4 regions of the Bacillus sp. 05T21 genome follow, and region 1 is predicted to be linked to each of the others. Evidence: riboswitches for the same ligand, from Rfam matches in the RefSeq annotation. Region 1 holds a riboswitch; each other region holds the start of a gene.
The links. Region 1 has a riboswitch for S-adenosylmethionine ahead of AC1DKZ_RS14185 (amino acid ABC transporter permease). Riboswitches for the same ligand answer to the same signal wherever they lie in the genome.
Positions count from the first base shown of each region.

Region 2: it holds a riboswitch for S-adenosylmethionine, as region 1 does, so the genes downstream of both, AC1DKZ_RS11365 (ECF-type riboflavin transporter substrate-binding protein) here and AC1DKZ_RS14185 (amino acid ABC transporter permease) in region 1, are expected to answer to the same signal.
Region 3: it holds a riboswitch for S-adenosylmethionine, as region 1 does, so the genes downstream of both, AC1DKZ_RS19460 (cyclase family protein) here and AC1DKZ_RS14185 (amino acid ABC transporter permease) in region 1, are expected to answer to the same signal.
Region 4: it holds a riboswitch for S-adenosylmethionine, as region 1 does, so the genes downstream of both, AC1DKZ_RS24495 (peptide ABC transporter substrate-binding protein) here and AC1DKZ_RS14185 (amino acid ABC transporter permease) in region 1, are expected to answer to the same signal.

Region 1 covers NZ_JBFTMD010000006.1:95,244-99,924, forward strand. The annotation lists gene AC1DKZ_RS14170 (VOC family protein) at 1-328, opposite strand, end outside; gene AC1DKZ_RS14175 (amino acid ABC transporter substrate-binding protein) at 410-1,195, opposite strand; gene AC1DKZ_RS14180 (amino acid ABC transporter ATP-binding protein) at 1,207-1,968, opposite strand; gene AC1DKZ_RS14185 (amino acid ABC transporter permease) at 1,988-2,656, opposite strand; SAM riboswitch class I at 2,727-2,833, opposite strand; gene AC1DKZ_RS14190 (VanW family protein) at 3,071-3,982, opposite strand; gene AC1DKZ_RS14195 (hypothetical protein) at 4,449-4,681, shown strand, end outside.
Region 2 covers NZ_JBFTMD010000004.1:179,347-184,027, forward strand. The annotation lists gene AC1DKZ_RS11355 (energy-coupling factor transporter transmembrane component T family protein) at 1-330, opposite strand, end outside; gene AC1DKZ_RS11360 (ABC transporter ATP-binding protein) at 323-2,023, opposite strand; gene AC1DKZ_RS11365 (ECF-type riboflavin transporter substrate-binding protein) at 2,034-2,582, opposite strand; SAM riboswitch class I at 2,722-2,837, opposite strand; gene AC1DKZ_RS11370 (aspartate/glutamate racemase family protein) at 2,988-3,671, shown strand; gene AC1DKZ_RS11375 (macrolide family glycosyltransferase) at 3,721-4,681, opposite strand, start outside.
Region 3 covers NZ_JBFTMD010000011.1:125,935-130,615, forward strand. The annotation lists gene AC1DKZ_RS19445 (FAD-dependent oxidoreductase) at 1-148, shown strand, start outside; gene AC1DKZ_RS19450 (nucleotidyltransferase domain-containing protein) at 247-1,029, opposite strand; gene AC1DKZ_RS19455 (PRK06851 family protein) at 1,143-2,252, opposite strand; SAM riboswitch class I at 2,402-2,514, shown strand; gene AC1DKZ_RS19460 (cyclase family protein) at 2,600-3,232, shown strand; gene AC1DKZ_RS19465 (hypothetical protein) at 3,258-3,641, opposite strand; gene AC1DKZ_RS19470 (ATP-binding protein) at 3,871-4,681, opposite strand, start outside.
Region 4 covers NZ_JBFTMD010000019.1:52,132-56,812, forward strand. The annotation lists gene proC (pyrroline-5-carboxylate reductase) at 180-983, shown strand; gene AC1DKZ_RS24490 (aldo/keto reductase) at 985-1,818, shown strand; SAM riboswitch class I at 1,973-2,077, shown strand; gene AC1DKZ_RS24495 (peptide ABC transporter substrate-binding protein) at 2,210-3,850, shown strand; gene AC1DKZ_RS24500 (peptide ABC transporter substrate-binding protein) at 4,352-4,681, shown strand, end outside.

The DNA.
Region 1 (4,681 bases):
AACGCCCTTCTTGCTCAGCCGGACTATCAATTACCTTTTTATTGCGAATAACACCAAATAGTGCCGAAGCAAAAGCTTCACGAGTCGGAACTAAAAAGGCAACGTGATATATACCCGTCGTACGCGGTTCTTGTAGCGCTGCATCTTCCAACTGCTCAAGAACAATTAACGTATTCTTACCACCCTTTCCAGCTAAGTGTGCTTTGTTCTCCTCTTGTTTAATTACTTCTAATCCTACTACATTTTCATAGAAGGCAATTTGACGCTCTAGATCTTTTACTTTAAATGCAACATGACCAATACGTGTTTTCGGATGAATTTGTACCATGAATAACTTCCTCTCCAGTTCCCTTTAGTTTTTTATGTAAGTTGATAGGCAATAGGCCCATTCAACGAATACACCTTAATTTTATTTTTTTGTAGCATCAACTTTTAGCCATTTTTTCGATATGTCACTTAATGTTCCATCTTGCTCTAATTCTTTTAACGCCTTGTTTATATCTTCTAACTTTTCACTCTTTTTTGCAAATGGAAATGCAATCTCTCCCCATTCAAGTGGGCCAAATCCAACTTTGACATTATCTAGTTTCGCCTTTGTTATTGTTGTTTCCACTTGAACTTTATCATTATAATAAGCATCGACGCGTCCAAACCCTACTTCGTTCAATTCCGCCGTTGGGTCCTCTGAGTACGTTTTAATCGTAAAAGCATTATTTTTATTTAAAGCTTTTAACTCTTGCTCTCCTGCTGTACCAAGTCCAACACCTACAGTCTTTCCTTTTAGATCCTCTAGCGATTTAATTGTATTATTATTTTTCTTCACCGCAAAAACAGAACCTGAATACACATACGGTATCGAAAAGTCATATTTCTTTTTTCTTTCCGGAGAAACGGATAATTCATTTGCAATCGTATCAATACGGCCTGAATCTAATAAACCGAATAATCCTTCAAAATCAGAAACATTCCATTCTACTTTATATCCAGCTTTTTTAGCAGCCGCTTCAATAATTTCAGCATCAAAACCTTTTACTTTCTCACCTTCTTTAAATATAAATGGGCTACGGCCTGCAGAAGTCCCAACTTTCACTACTTTTTCATCTGCCTTTTTACTTGCTGCATTAGAACCACATGCAGACAAAGCTCCAACTGATAGTGTTAATGCTAATGTTAGTAATAATGACGATTTTCTCATAACTCTTCCTCCTAAATAACGAAATGATTTCCTTCTTCAGATGCATTTAATTGCCGTAAAAACTTTTTCGTACGTTCATTTTGTGGGTTTCGAAAAATCTCTTCTGGCGTTCCCTGCTCTACGATAATTCCATCAGCCATAAAAATAACGCGATCAGCCACCTCTTTTGCAAAATTCATTTCATGTGTAACAATAACCATCGTTATATGTTGTCTTGCCAAGTCTTTAATAACTTGTAATACCTCATTAACTAATTCTGGATCAAGTGCTGAAGTCGGTTCATCAAACAATAATACAGCTGGATTTAAAGCCATTGCCCTAGCAATCCCTACCCTTTGCTGTTGTCCACCTGATAACATTGCCGGATAAAAATCTTCTTTATCAGCTAAGCCTACTTGTTTTAATATTTCTCTCGCTATTCCATTTGCCTCTTCTTCACTTTTTTTCTGTACAACCTTTAATGCTGTTGTAATATTTTGCAATGCTGTTTTATTTTTAAATAAATTATAGTTTTGAAAAACCATAGCTGTTTTTTGACGTAATTTTATGATTTCTTTTTGATAAAGTTTCCTCGTATGAATCTCTAAATCTTCAATTCTAATACTACCATCATCCGGTTGTTCTAATAAATTTAAACATCGTAGTAATGTCGATTTCCCTGAACCAGAAGGTCCAATAATTACTACCACTTCCCCTTTTTTGACAGTAAGTGAGATTCCTTTCAGCACTTCATTATGTTTGTAAGATTTATACAAATTTTTTAACTCAATCACATATATCACCTCACTTCTCTTATAAATACGGTGCATCAAGTTTCTTCTCCAACCTTTTCTGTCCCCAGCTGATTACGATTGTAATAATCCAATACACAATCGCTACCGCTAAATAGCTTTCCATATAACGATACGATTGTGCCGCCAGCATTTTCGCTTGTGCCAATATTTCAGCCACTCCAAGTGCAAAAGATAACGAAGATTCTTTTAACAATCCAACAAAATTATTTCCAAGTGACGGCACTGCTACACGAATAGCCTGCGGAAAGATAATTTGTCGCATCGCTTGTGCTTTTGTCATTCCAACTGATAAACAAGCATCCATTTGCCCTGATTCCACAGCATTCAATGAACCTCGAATGATCTCTGACAAATAAGCAGCATTATTTAAACTGAGACCAATTAAAGTTGCTTGCATAGCTGTAAGTACTGTAAAAGCCGGAGATATTTGTGGCAATCCGAAATACAACACAAACAATTGAACCAATAACGGTGTTCCTCTAAAGAAAGAGATATACACCCTTGCAATTGGATATAAAAATTTCGTTTTGTTTTTTGTTATGATTGCCAAGCCAATCCCTATAAAGAAAGAAATAATCATGGAAACAACAGTAATCCCTAAAGTTATGTATACATACTTAAATAATTGCGGAAAACTTTCTAAAAAATACGTTACATCAAATTTCATTTTCTCCCCCCTCTCTAAACAAAAAAACTCTTCTTACACATATAAGAAGAGTTGAATGTTAATCCATTTCCCCCCATCTTCCAAACGCCTCACACGTTTGCTGGAATTAGCACAGTACTTTTGTAGCCTGTTGCTGAGATTTCATCGGGCCAGTCCCTCCATCTCTCTTGATAAGAAAACTAATAAATTTTTCCATTTATTAAGTTGTTATTATGAAGAATACAGCCATTTTAAAACAATGTCAATAGGAAAACTAAGAATTAAACTCAACCCTTTTTCGAACATACTAGTAATACATCAATTTACTATTCTTAATAAACTGTACAGAAAAGCCATCTCCTCTGAAATTCAGAAGAGATGGCTTCAATTATAGAAACTATAAATATTTTACTTTATTATCCTTTAACTACATATTTATTTCATCTTATGTACTTCAGCAACTAACTTTCCGCCTTGAATGCCCATATAAAGCTTAACAGGAGCATCATTCGTATTTTCAAATACTAAGTCTAAATATGGATAAGCAATTGTAGCATCTCTTCCCTGCGGGACATAACCTACTGTTTTAGAATGTGTAGTTCTATCTACCATTTTCAAACCAGCTTGATCTGCTGCATTGTATAGCGTTGATGATGTTTGACAAACGCCACCACCATAACCATCTACTAATTTACCATCCACAATTTCTTTTCCTAGTTGATACCCTTTATCTGGTGTTGTATCACCGATTAATGCATTGAAAGAGAAACGGTCTCCCTTCGCTAAAACAACCCCATTTATGCTCGCGGCAGACAAACGAATATTTTCAACTCTACCACCTGCTGAGCCACCTAAATTCGTTTCATATCTACCAATTACAGTACCACTTCCTTGAGCATCACTAAGTGTTGCAACCGGTTTTTTCTCCACAATTGGTAACTGATAAGAAGAATCCCACATACCCACATTTAATAATTTAGCCACTAATTCTTTTTCCATTAACTCATAAGCAGGCTTTCCTTCTTGCCACGTTCCATCAGGTGCCAAACGGGAAGGTACCATCTTTTTATCGACACTTTTACCAACTTCACTAGCAACCTTCGTTACCGCTGCTTTGAATTTCGCTTCATCTTCAAAATAACCTAAGCTCGATAAATCTAATTTTTTCACCTCAGTACCAGTACGCCCATCCACTAAGCTAATTGAATCCTGTACATCAGCCTTAGCCTCTACAACGTTCCCACCAAAATCACTTACTAATGCCACATCACTTACTTTTGTTCCACAACCACTTACTACAGCTACGCATAGCACCCCTACTAATATACCCTTTATTTTTCGGAACAATATACTCTCTCCTTTTCCCCAACATTATTTCTTATGTATTATTTCATTTTTATGTATCTTTTGTTACAATCATTTTACAATATATTTAGAAAATGTTACAAGTTGTTTTTTACTCTATTAAAATTACTCTTTTCTTTTGTAAATGTCTATACATATTTATATAAATTTTCGAGTTTGATAAGATTGTAACTTTTATGCAACCTATCCCCATCCAGTATATACCATTTAACAGATAAAATACAAATGTAAAACTCTTTCATTTCGCCTCTTTATTCACCTGCATGCTTTAGAAACCGTAATACCGATTTTTCATATGTGATCATTATTAAACAACTTAAACCGAGCTTTTATAGGTAAAAACAATCATTCGCTTCAGTGTATATAGGTATTTGCCGTGCCACTACTCCGCTTTTGCACATACATTATGGTGAATTTAACCTATTATAAAGAAATGGAGGATTTTTTTATGTATCCCTACAACCCTTATGATTCATATAACCAATATGGTTACCAACCTCAGTATGATTTACAGGCACAATACCAACAATATATAGATCAAACAGAGCAAATTAATCCATATGATCCAAATCGACAATTTCAACTTCCAATCTCTTTTCCTGGTGCTGGAAACCGTCAATTAGAAAGACGAGTAAATGAGCTCGAGCAAAGAGTACGTCAACTAGAAAACACAGTTGAGCG
Region 2 (4,681 bases), on a different contig from region 1:
AAGTGTAGCTGCATAAAATAAAGTTTCATATGTAATTGTTGCATAACCTATATAAAAAAAAGAGGTATACGATCCCGTTAATTCCGATCCATGGATGGGCGTAATGAAAAGAATCATAACGGAATTTAATAAACTAAATGTAAATATAACGCTGAAAATAACTATAATTTTACGCAATTGAATTTTTGCAATTAAGAGGCCGATACATCCAACAATAAATAAAATTAGCAATATACGAAAATCAAAAAATAAAAAAGTAAGTGTCATACAAAATATAAATAAAGATAATTTAATTGCACCATCCATACGATAAAAATACGTATTATGCATATTCCTCCCTCCTATTAGCTTCAATATAAAGTTTCACAAATGTTTCTGGAGTTGGAATTCCGCTTAATTTAGCTAGTTTTATTAATGAAATCTCCCGTAGATTAGCTCTTTGTAACGTTCCTCGATCCCCTAAAACAGCAGATACAGTATTGTCCGCAATAATTTTCCCTTCATGCAGAACTACCGCTCGATCTGCATATTCTAAAGCAAGATTCATATCGTGTGTGATAATAATAAAGGATATGCCCCTTTTAGCCAGTTTTCTAATAAACGACATAAACTGTTTGTAATGGTAATAATCTTGTCCAGCTGTTGGCTCATCTAATACAATAAGTTTTGGGTTTGTTATAAGTACAGATGCAATAGTAAGCCTCTTTTTTTGTCCATAGCTTAATGCCTGAATTGGCCAGTTACGAAATGGATATAATCCACAAATTCTTAAAGCTTTTTCGACTCTTGTCTCAATCTCATCTTTAGAAACCTTTTTTAATTGTAATGAATATGAAACCTCTTCTAAAACAGTAGGCTGTGTAATCATTTGATTTGGGTTTTGCATAACATAAGAAATAACTTCCCCGCGTTTACGAATAGACCAACAATTTATATTTTCTCCATCGAATGTTATTCTCCCATTCTCTGTTTTATTTATTCCTATAAGAGTATGAGCTAATGTCGATTTTCCTGCTCCATTATGACCCAATAACGCTACTATTTCTCCCTCTCCTATTGAAAGGTTGATATCTTCTAAGGCTGTATGTTTGTTATTGTACGTAAATGATAAATTTTCTATCTTGCATAAAGCTTTTTTAATATATTTGTTTTTTGATGAAACTTGCTTATGCATCCAGTTCTTTAATAGGCTATGAACGCCTGCATTACGAAGATTTTCAATTGGAAATACCCTAACATTATTACTATCAAAATTTAATTTCTTTAGCGCCTCTATATAAATAGGTTCTCTTAGTCCAATATTTGGTAATATATTAGAATTTAAAATACTATCCGGTGAACCAACGGCAATAACTTCTCCCTCATCTATTAAAATAATTTTATCTAAATCAAGGTTTAATATTTCTTCTATTCGATGTTCAATAATTACAATTGTTTTATTATATTTCTCATGTATATTTTTAATGAGTTCTATTGTATTCAAACTACATGCAGGATCCAAATTAGCTAACGGTTCATCAAATAATAATATATCTGCATTTGTCGTTAGCAGACCTGCAAGAGAGACTGTCTGTTTTTGACCTCCTGATAATTCATGTGGACTTTGTGTATGAAAGTCCTGCATGCTTACCTTTTTTAAAGAATCCGTAACAATCTTTCTCATTTCTATTTGATTTACACAATCGTTTTCTAATGCAAATGCTACATCCTCTTCGACAGTAAGGCCTATAAATTGTGCATCTTGATCTTGTAATATTGTCCCTACGTGTTTACTCTGTTCAAAAACACTACCTTTTCTCGGATCCTTTCCAGCTATTAAAATGTTACCGGTACTTATCCCTTCGTAAGAAAATGGGATTAGCCCATTTATACAATGAGCTAATGTTGACTTACCTGAACCACTTCGTCCAGCGATAAGTACCTTTTCCCCAGGATATATTTGAAATGTAATATCTTTTAAAGTAGGCTGCGTGGTATGCCTATATTGAAAGGTAAATTGTTCAAAAGAAATAATTGGTTGCATGTATTCATCCCTACTTTTCAATTTTTAAATGTGTATGTTTCTTATTTGATTTCGCTAGACCGATCGTGATTGGTAAGCCAAGAACTAAAAATACGATAACGTCTGCAATTGTTGCGCCTAGTACTTGTATAACTATTTTGTCAAACGGTTCTCCCATCACAATAATATCGAATGCTCCAGCAAATATAATAGCTATGACAATACCAATTAACCCTGCAATTGCAAAATAAGAAATATCACGGTTATTATACGTTCCATGTTTTACACTAAAACCAACTCTTTTTTGTATGAGTCCCATTGCTAAACCAATAATACCTGAACTAATAACCCATCCCCACCAAATACCCCATCCAGCGATCGTATCTGTAACGGTATGACCGATGAGTCCTATTAAAAGTCCTGCTACTGGGCCAAATAACGCTCCAAAAACTGTTAAAATAGCCAATGCGGGTTTAATAAATGTATTCGGTGCGATAGAAAATCCCCAAAGCCCTAATACCCCGTATAAAGCTGCTCCAATTCCAATAGCTACTACTAGCTTTGTCGTTAATTTGTTCATTACAATTCCCCTCTCGTATTATTCAACTTTTAATACTCTATATTTATTTTGAAAATGAATTATGCATCGACACTTCCTTTCTATACAACAAAAAATGACCTCTTAAATAAGAGGTCATTTTCTTTCACGTACAAGAATCCCCTTATCTTTCAAAAGACACATAGTGTCCTCTGCGGAATTAGCACCTTCCTATGTAATTACATAGGGGTTGCTGAGGTTTCATAGGGCCGTTCCCTCTACCTCTCTGGATAAGTATGTAGTTGTAATCTGTATTATGGCACTAACAATAAATAATTTCAATACTTTTCTTACTATTTTTATTTTTCGATAAATAGTTCATTTAAATCATTGTATTCTTATCGGAATTATGAAATAATAAATTCAAAATTGTTACGGGAGGAATGCATGATGAAAGTAATTGGCTTAATTGGCGGACTAAGTTGGGAATCAACATCGTTATATTATAAACATATTAATACACTAACTCTCTCTCAATATGATCAAAATGCGAAGCTTGTTTTATATAGCATGGACTTTGGGGAGGTAACTACATTATTGCAAAACCATCAATATGAAGAAGTGAAAAATGAATTAGTCACGGTAGCAAAAAAGGTAGAAAACTCAGGAGCTGAATGTTTACTTATGTGTTCTAATACTGTACATCTATTTGCTGAGGAAGTAGAACAAGCAATATCAATCCCACTTCTTCATATCGGTGATGTAAGTGCTAAAGAAATGGTAGAACAGAATATAAAACGGATCGGATTATTAGGAACGAAACAAACGATGGAACAAGATTTTTATACATCACGACTAGCAAAATATAACATTGAGACAATTATCCCAAATGACGAAGAAAGAACTTTTATCCATCACGTCATATTAAATGAATTAAGTAGAGGAATTATTTCAGAAACATCAAAAGAAAAACTAATACAAATTACCAATTCATTAATTCAAAATGGTGCGGAAGGAATATTACTAGGCTGTACTGAAATACCATTGCTTATTTCCCAAAATGACCTTACTGTTCCTGTTTTTGATACTGCTTATTTACATGCAAATACTGCTGTACAATTTGCTGGATAATAATATAAAAGCATACAGGTAGAGCCTCTATGCTTTTATATTGTCCGAACTATTTATTTAAAAGAGCATCAATAACTGCAATGGCTCTTTTGGAACCACCACACCCTAAAAAACTTTCATTCAGTTTTCGAATGCCATGTTTATACTTTTCATTTGAAAGAACGTCTGTTACCGCCTTTTTTAAAGTTTGCACATTAACATGCTCTTTCAATAATCTATGTGCTGCCTCAAGCTCAGTTAATCTTTGCGCTATCATAGGTTGATCTTTATCATGCGGTATTATCACAAATGGGATATTATAATGGATTGCATCGTGCACACTATTCATTCCACCATGTGTAATAAAAACATCTGCTTCACTTAATATTTCTGATTGAGGTACGTAAGGGGTTATAATAAAATTGTCTGGCGCTTGCTTAATTTTTGAAATATCATTTCTATCACCAATCGCCATTACTACAATCCCTTCGAAATTTGAAAAAGCATCAATACAAGTATTAAAAAATGGTTCGAGCCCTTCGAGAAGTGTTCCCATTGAAATATAAATAACTTTCTTTTTTGAAAGCAATTCAAGTGGAAACTTTACATTTGTTTTGCGCTTTATAATACTCGGTCCAATAAAAACATTGTTTTCTCCGAACGAATCGCTATTAGGTTGAAAATAACGACTTGTATACACGAGACTAATATCTCCCTTATTATGCATAAATTGAAGATTATTTTTGGGCTTTACTCCAAATTCATGTTCCATTTGATACAGTAACTTTTCAGAGAGTTCATCGGGTTGGAATTGTATTTCTGCATTTGGATGAAAAGGCAAGGTTTCCAATAATACTGGTGGAATTAAAAATATAGGAGAGGAAACTATGCCTGGAACTTGTAAATATTCCTTTACTAACTCTCCAGCACCAAATATATCATAAACTACGAAATCAAAATTAATGCTTTTACATAATCGTTTCGTAATTTCTAATATGTATAAAGAAGTTTGAACATGTACATGAAAGAAA
Region 3 (4,681 bases), on a different contig from region 1:
GACTTGTACACACCTCGGCTGTGAAGTTGAATGGAATAACGGTGATTGTACTTGGGATTGCCCTTGTCACGGTTCCCGTTTTTCAATTGATGGGAATGTTATGGAAGGTCCAGCAGATCAACCATTAAAGCGAGTTGATAACGAATAATTACAGATTCAGCGTGAATTTTCATTTACTCCCTTTTGTAAGAATAATCGTAACTAGCAACGTTTTCTTTATTCCTAAAACACAAAAAGAGCACAAACTCACTTGTGCTCTTTTTCATATACTTCAAACAACATATTTCGAAATAATGTATTCAAACTCTCAATATCAATCCCTAATCTCTTTTCAATATCTTTCACATATTGCTGATAATAATTAATTTGTTCTTCTAAAAATTGATTTAGCACCTCAATTTTCAATCCAACGTCCAATTCAGTACCTGCTTTTTTCTTTATTAACAACTTTTCAATTTCATTCAATACACTAGGCTCTACTGATAGTTCCATAATTAACCGGTCAAATTCTACTGGGGGCAATGTCCCTTTCTCTTCTAACCATTTACAAGCTAAAATAGGACGTAATACGTAAAAGTACTTTTTCAACTTTACATTTTCACCTTGTAAAAATTCACGATAGTTTTTTGAAGCCATATGTAAGTAATGATATATCGTTGATTTCGGATTAAAATCCTTTTCACTCATTTGCTGAAGCTGCTCTGGAAGGTTCGAGTTTTCCGAATAAAAAATCGGCGATCGAATCCATTCGAGTAACGCTGGATTTGACTTTGCAAACAGTTGCAAAGCCTTTTTAATATCCCAACCACTTATGTCTAAATCATCACTAATTGGATATTCGATTACATCACGCTTATCATGGATTGATAAATACCATTCTACAGGGTGTATATAAACAAACCTAACATCATAATCACTATCTTTCGATGGAAACCCCCACGCCCGACTCCCTGATTCCACAGCGAATAAAATTTTCACACCATTCTCTTTTTCAATTCGCTCTAGTTCTAATTCAATTTTCTCTCTCATTTCATACCATCTCCATTTTTTGATTATTTCCCTGGGAATTCGACAAATATACGACTAATTTTACTATATACCAAAACAGCTGTCAGACAATTTCTGACAGCTCAATAAAGCACCTATTTTTTATTTTCAATTACAGTAGCAGTAATTCGTTCAAACTCTTTTTGAATTTCCTCTTTATATGCATCCACTTTTGAAAAATCCATAGCAGCAATATAAATTCGTTCTAATTTATCACGAACTGATTTTGCTTTTGCTAAGAAAGACATTGCCTCATTCATTTTTGCTTTATATTGAATGGAAACGTCACGAATTTCTGTAGCATACTTCTCATCCGTCCCCGGTTTAACAATAAGAGCATACATATCTATAATCTCATCACCTTCGCGACTTGGAAAATATTCATGTGGTGCGGTACTATCAAAAATTGCAAATCCCAATTCTCTTACGATAATCATATCGAGACTATTTGGATCAAATCCACAATGATATACTTCTACTTCAAACCCTTTTTCTTCTGCTGCCTTCGATAACTTTTTAAGCATTGTTGATTTTCCAGAACCTGGGCGTCCTTTTATAAAATAACGATGTGGTAATCCTTCTGTTAAATTAGGAACAAAATCAACTGCTCCTTTCGGTGTAGCAGCTCCTAAAAAACGATGTTTCACAATCGATTGTTCTCCCTTTTTATCTGCAAATAATTTCTGAATTAGCTGTTCTGTTAGTTCATTTGCTTTATTAAAATCAATGTTATTAATATATATTTTCTCCCACTCATCATGTATAACTAACGCCTCTTTAAAACATCCGTAAGCAGATTTGAAAGCCTTGCCCGCTTCTAATACAAACCGTTCAATTTCTAACTTCTGCTTTCTTAATTTATCTGAGTCCCAAGCAACTCCTAAATTTATATACTCTTCAATAACTCCTGGCATTTTCGGCTCAATAACATGCGGTGATGTTCCATCAACAATTCCTACTTTTAATTTCGGAATAATCACTCCATCAACTGACTTATTATCAGAAGAACAATGCAAAAGTTCAATATCATATCCTTTTTCAACCCATTCACGACCTATTGCCTTAATTAAAGAAGATTTTCCCGTTCCTGGACCACCCTTTAAAATAAACAACCTATCTAGTCCTTTTAAATTCTCTTCGTATAAATTATGAAATCCTCTAGCTGTATTGCCACCAGCATAATAATTCAATACATTCCCTGTCACTGCACTCACTCCTTCGCAACAGTCTACTTACATAAGCTACAATATGCGAGCAACTTTATTTGGGTGAACACCTAATTTGTATTGCACGAAAAAAGGAAATGAATTACAATTTAAATATCACAAACATTCCGAATTTAAAACCGAATAAACCTTTATCAAGAGAGGCAGAGGGACCGGTCCTTTGAAGCCCAGCAACCTCAGTTTATGCAAACTGAATAGGTGCTAATTCCTGCAAAATGCATTGCATTTTGGAAGATAAAACTCAACTAGTATGTAAAGCTCATCTTTCTTGATTATGAAGGATGGGCTTTTTATTATTTGAAAAAAATATATTGGAGGTATGTAAAATGAAAGTAATTGATCTATCACAAACGTTTGAAAATAATATGTCTCAATTTCCTGGAACACCAAAAATCCAACTAGAAGCCATTACAAGCGTTGAAGAAACAGGTTATCAAGTTACGAATTTTCATTCTGTCGTTCATGTTGGTACGCATTGTGATGCGCCTGCTCATTTCATTTCAGGCGCAACCACTATTGATCAATTACCCCTAAATCAATTTGTAGGCGAAGCTGTCCTTATCGATGTGACTCATGTTCAAGAGCGAAAATTACCTAAGGAAGTATTACATACTGTCGACATAAAAGAAGGTGATATTGTCATTTTCCATTCCAATCTATCTAATAAATGGAATACCGAAGCTTATGAGAAAGAAGCGTTTTATCTTTCCGAAGAATTAGCTGAAGAACTAGTTCAATTAAAAGTAAAATCTGTCGGTTTAGATTTTATTTCTCCTGATGAGGTAACGACAGAAACATCACCGATTCATCACATACTGTTAGGAAATAATATTTACTTAATTGAAAACTTAACAAACTTAGATGCCATTAAAGCGAAACGATTCTTTTTCTCAGCAGCACCTTTAAAAATTAAAAATAGTGACGGTGCTTTCGCAAGGGCATTCGCTGTTATTTTTTAAACATGGTCTACAAAAAAAGCAAAGATCACTTTTGACCTTTGCTTTTATATTTTTTATTTAAGTTAAAAAAGAATTGTTCCACCCTTGGGCGTATCCAAGCTAAATAATCTTTCTCTTTCTTCTTTGTACAAGCTATCTCTTCCCCATCTACCATTCCGACAAGTTCTAGCTCTAACAGTTGCCTCGTAAATGCTAATATATTTACTTCTTCGGCCGGATACTCTTCTTTTAATTTCGCCTCAATTTCGCCCAATAAAAAACCGTCACGCATCATTGCCAATGCATCAATCCAAAGTGGCGGCATTTCATATTTTTCTCCTGTAATTATATCTTTTACAATATAATTATTTTGCTCTTTTCGAAATTGAATCGTGTGTAAACATACAGTCGAATTTAATGTTAATTCCATCATACCACCCCTTTCATCATATCTGCATAGAAAAAAGGATGCGCGTGCACCCCATCTTTTCTTTTCATAACACTACCGAACCGTTACACGAGCTAAAAGCTCTATGTCGATATTTTCCTCCATTATAAACGAAGTGTTTTATAAAAAAAACCCTTCTTGAAACATTTTATAAAATGTTTATATTTACACAACAAGAACACTTTTCTGAAAAATAATTTCGTCTACTGCACTACACTGTTGGTAAATAAATTTCCACTTTCGTTCCTATCCCCATACTACTTTCAATCGCGATACTCCCTTGATGTTCTTCAATAATTTTATATGTAATCATTAATCCAAGACCTGTACCATTCTCTTTTGTTGTATAAAAAGCTTTTCCGATCTTTTCTATTTTCTCATTTTCTATCCCAATACCTTGATCTTCAACAGAAATACACAAGTTCTCTCCAGCTTTTTCATATGCCAGAATCTGAATATCCCCGCCTCCTGGCATCGATTCAATTCCATTTTTGATGATATTTAACAACACTTGTTTTAATTGCTTGTCATCACCATTTATAACGGGTAAATTTCCATCTACTTGCAAATGAAATTTCACTTTATATTGAGTCGCATAACTTTCCATTAGCTGGACAACATATAAAAGGATTTCTCGTATATTACACCATTCATAATTTATTGGTTTCGGTTTCCCTAATAACATCAATTCACTAACAAATCCGTTAATCCTTTCAATTTCTTGTAACATAATGTCATAGCTCATCGTATCAGCAGGGTTTCTTTCTTTTTGCATTTGCGTAAACCCTTTTAAAGCTGTTAATGGATTTCGAATTTCATGAGCAATTGTTGTAGACATTGTCCCAATAACAGCTAAATTTTCCGTCTCTTTCATATTGTTCATCATCTCAACAACCGTTCTTACATAAGACTGAAATCGTTTTAACAAAGAATGTGAAATAATGAAATAGAATATACATAAAACAAGTGGAATCACAACTTTTAAATCTTGTAATATCAATGTAAAAAATACGTACTTTCCA
Region 4 (4,681 bases), on a different contig from region 1:
TATGTAATAAACTTCCTATCAACAGTATAAGAAATAACTCTTATACTTACTATAAATTTTCTCCTGTAAAACTCCCCACTCATCTATTCCACTTACGATAAGCCGTTTCTTTTTACAAAATTCTCTTAAAAATGGTATCGTTTTTTATAACATATTCTCATCAGAAAGGAATAAAGGATATGCCTAATAAACATCGAATTTTATTTATTGGTGCCGGTCGTATGGCAGAAGCTATATTTGCTGGACTACTTACAACAAGTAAAGAATACATCGAAGAAATTATTGTTTCCAACCGAAGTAACATAGAAAAACTAACGCAATTACAAACTCAATATGATCTATCGATTACAACAGATTGGAAACAGCATATTAAATCTGTAGATACAATCGTTTTAGCAATGCCGCCTGTCGCACATGAACAGCTATTAGCGGATCTATCCCCTCTTCTAACTAATCAATTTGTCGTGACAGTTGCTGCCGGAATCGGACCATCTTATCTAGAAGAAAGACTTCCCCAAGGGACACCTGTTGCTTGGATTATGCCAAATACAGCTGCTGGAATTGGAAAGTCTATCTCCTTATATACGACGGGACATTCTGTAGATGAAACACATCAAGAAACGTTACAACTTCTTTTAAAAGGTATCGGTACCTCACAGTTTTGTACCGAAGAGGAAGTTCACCAACTTACCGCAGTTACTGGTAGTGCACCCGCTTTTCTCTATCACTTTGCTGAAGGGTTAATTGAAGCAACGAAAAGCTATGGTATTGATGAGGAAACAGCAAAACACCTTGTCATTCAAATGATTGCTGGCTCTGCCGCTATGCTCCAGCAAAATCAGGATCCAGCTATGCTCCGCGAACAAGTAACAACACCAGGAGGTTCAACGGCTGAAGGCTTAAAAGTTCTATATGAAAATAATTTTTCAGAAGTCATTCAACAAGCAGTTGAAGCGACCAATAAAAAAGCTAGGGGGAATTAATATGACTTTAACAAGTTTAAACGACTATACAACATTACATAACGGCGTGAAAATGCCTTGGTTCGGCTTGGGTGTTTTTAAAGTTGAAGATGGTACAGAAGTAATTGATTCTGTAAAAGCAGCTATAAAAAATGGATACCGTAGTATCGATACTGCTGCGATATATAAAAACGAAGAAGGCGTTGGACAGGCAATTCAAGAATCTGGTATTCCTCGTGAAGAGTTATTCATCACTTCAAAAGTGTGGAATAGTGATCAAGGTTACGAGTCAACACTACAAGCATTTGAAACTACATTAGAAAAATTAGGTCTAGAATATTTAGATCTATATTTAGTACATTGGCCTGTAAAAGGAAAATACACTGAATCATGGAAAGCTTTAGAGCAGCTTTATAAAGATGGTCGTGTTCGTGCTATCGGTGTGAGTAATTTCCATATTCACCATTTGCAAGACGTATTTGAAATTGCAGAAATTAAACCAATGGTTAACCAAGTGGAATACCACCCACGTTTAGCACAAGAAGAATTACATGCCTTCTGTAAAGAACATAACATCCAGCTTGAAGCTTGGTCACCATTAATGCAGGGGCAGCTACTTAATCACCCAACATTACAAGAAATCGCTACGAAATATAATAAATCGACTGCACAAGTTATTTTACGTTGGGATCTGCAAAATGAAGTTGTAACAATCCCTAAGTCTATTAAAGAACACCGCATTATTGAAAATGCAAACATCTTTGACTTTGAATTAAGCTCGGATGATATGAAAGCAATTCAAGCTTTAAATGAAAATCATCGCGTTGGTCCAGATCCTGATAACTTTAACTTCTAGTAGGGAAACCACTGCCATATGCAGTGGTTTTTTTATTTTTAATAAAACTGAAAATTTAAACTATATTCCATTTGATTGACACTTCATTATCTAAGGTGTAAGATTTTGAATTATCAAAGAAACACAAAAATTAATAAAATTCATTTGTTTACTCATTGTATCAAGAGAGGTGGAGGGACTGGCCCTTTGAAACCTCGGCAGCAGGTTCATTTTGAATACTGTGCCACTTCCTGCAAGCTTTGTGCTTGAAAGATAGAATGAGGGACTTCGTTTATATACGGGTGCATAACTTGTACGTAAAAATCCCTCTTTCTCAATACGAAAAGAGGGATTTTTTATTTTTCATTTCCCTCATCATCATCCAAGCTTAATTATTTAGGAGGAAAATCAAATGAAAAAGAAGTTTGTACCCGGTATTGCATCAGTTGTAGGAGTAAGTATTTTATTAACTGGTTGCGGTAGTTATAAAAACGAAGCGAGCGGAGCAAATGCAAAAGACGAGGCACCTAGTAAACAGGTTTTAAACTTATCTTCACCTACCGAAATACGAACAATGGATACGGCTCGTGCTACAGATACTGATTCTGGTCAAGTAATGAGAAACGTATTTGAAGGTTTGTATAATCTTGGCGAAGGTAACAAGCCTGTCCCTGGCGTTGCAAAATCTCATGAAATAAATGGCGATAAAACGAAATACACATTCCATTTACGAGATTCAAAATGGTCAAACGGCACTCCTGTTACAGCGAAAGATTTTGTCTTCGCTTGGCAAAGAGCTGTCGATCCAGCAACAGCCTCTGAATATGCATTTCTATTCTTTGATATTAAAAATGCAACAAAAATTAACAACAAAGAACTTCCTGCCGATCAACTTGGTATAAAAGCAGTTGATGACCATACGTTTGAAGTAGAATTAGAGCGCCCTGTTCCGTATTTTATTAGCTTAACGGCGTTCCCAACATTTCTACCAATCAACGAGGAATTCTTTAAAGCACAAGGTGATAAGTACGCTTTAGAAGATAACAAAATCTTATACAACGGAGCTTTTACACTAAGCGATTGGAAGCATGAACAAAGCTTTAAATTTAAGAAAAACCCTACCTATTGGGATAAAGATAATGTCAAACTCGAAGAAATCAATTTCAACGTTGTGAAAGAAAAATCAACAGAAGTAAATTTATTCGAATCCAAACAATTAGACCGTATAAAACTAACATCTGACTTCGTTGATAAATATAAAAAGGATGCTAACTTTAAAGAACGCCCGAACGTAGGCGTACAGTTTTTACGTATGAATCAACAAAACAAAGTACTTCAAAACGTTTCTGCACGCCAAGCAATCGATCAAACAATTGATCGAAAATCCTTTGTAAATACGTTATTAAATGATGGCTCTACACCAACCTTTAGTCTCGTGCCGAAAAACTTTGCAAAAGGGCCTGATGGAAAAGACTTCCGTACTGCAAACGGCGATTTAACAAAAGTTGATACAACATCTGCACAAGAATTATGGAAGAAAGCAAAAAAAGAACTTGGTTCTGAAAAGATAACATTAGAATTATTAACAAGTGATGGTGACCTTGAGAAGAAAACTGGTGAATTCCTAAAAGGGCAACTAGAAAAGAATTTAGATGGCTTAACAGTAAATATAAAACCGCAACCACGTAAACAACAAGTTTCACTCTTATTAAAAGGTGACTACGAGATTGGAATTGACGGTTGGAGCCCTGACTTTGCTGATCCAATTACATTCCTTGAACTATTTACGACGAATAACCCTTACAACTTAGATCATTACTCTAATAAAGAGTTTGATGACACAATTGAAAAAGTTAAAACTACTTTGGCTGGTGATGAAAAAGCTCGCTGGGAAGCGTTACTAGCATCAGAAAAAATCTTATTTAAGGACTCTGTTATCGCTCCTCTTTACCAAAAAGGAGAATCTTATCTAGAACGTTCTTATGTAAAAGGAATTGTGCAAGTAGACTTTGCAGGCCAGTTAAACTTCAAGTGGGCAAAAATCGAAAAATAAAGTGAAACTTTAATCAGCCCTCACCAATCGGGCTTTTACGGACAGTTGCCCCCCCTTACTTCTTTGCTTTCACTGAATTTTGAGGTGAGGATCTTACTGCCCGCTAATGCGGGATAAAATGCAACTTAGATCATTGTGTTCCCACCCACACCCATTGTTTTTTTAGCAAAATATATTAAAAGCGGATTCCCTAATATGAGGAAATCTGCTTTTTCAATATATTATTCCAAGAAATTAACACTCCACTTTTTATTATTGACATATAGTTCTTTCCAGTGTTAATATTCTAAATAATCAAAGAGACGAAATATTTAACCATCAAAATGTAATGTCTACAAAGTTGAAACATATAACGTCAGATTATAGTTCAACATGTATATACATATAGAATACCTGATTACCTATATACACATATTTATAATAGGTTTTCTCTTCTGTAGCTACACTTCAAGACATGGACATTATGGCGTTACGAACAACACATTTAGGGAGGAAAGAACAATGAAGAAAAAAGTTGTACCTGTTGTTGCATCTGTTTTAGGGGCAAGTCTACTACTAACTGCTTGCGGGGGAAATAAAGATAATGCAGGCGGAGCAAAAGCGAATGATAAAGCACTTGATAAACAAGCGATTAACTTATCATTTGCTTCAGAAATTCCAACAATGGATGTTGCAAAAGCAACGGATGGGGAATCCATGAACGTAATGCGAAATGTTTTTGAAGGTTTATATGCAATGGGAGAAGATAATAAACCGATTCCTGGTGTTGCTGAGTCGGTTGACGTAAGTCCCGATAAAACAAAATATACATTCCACCTGCGTGATTCAAAA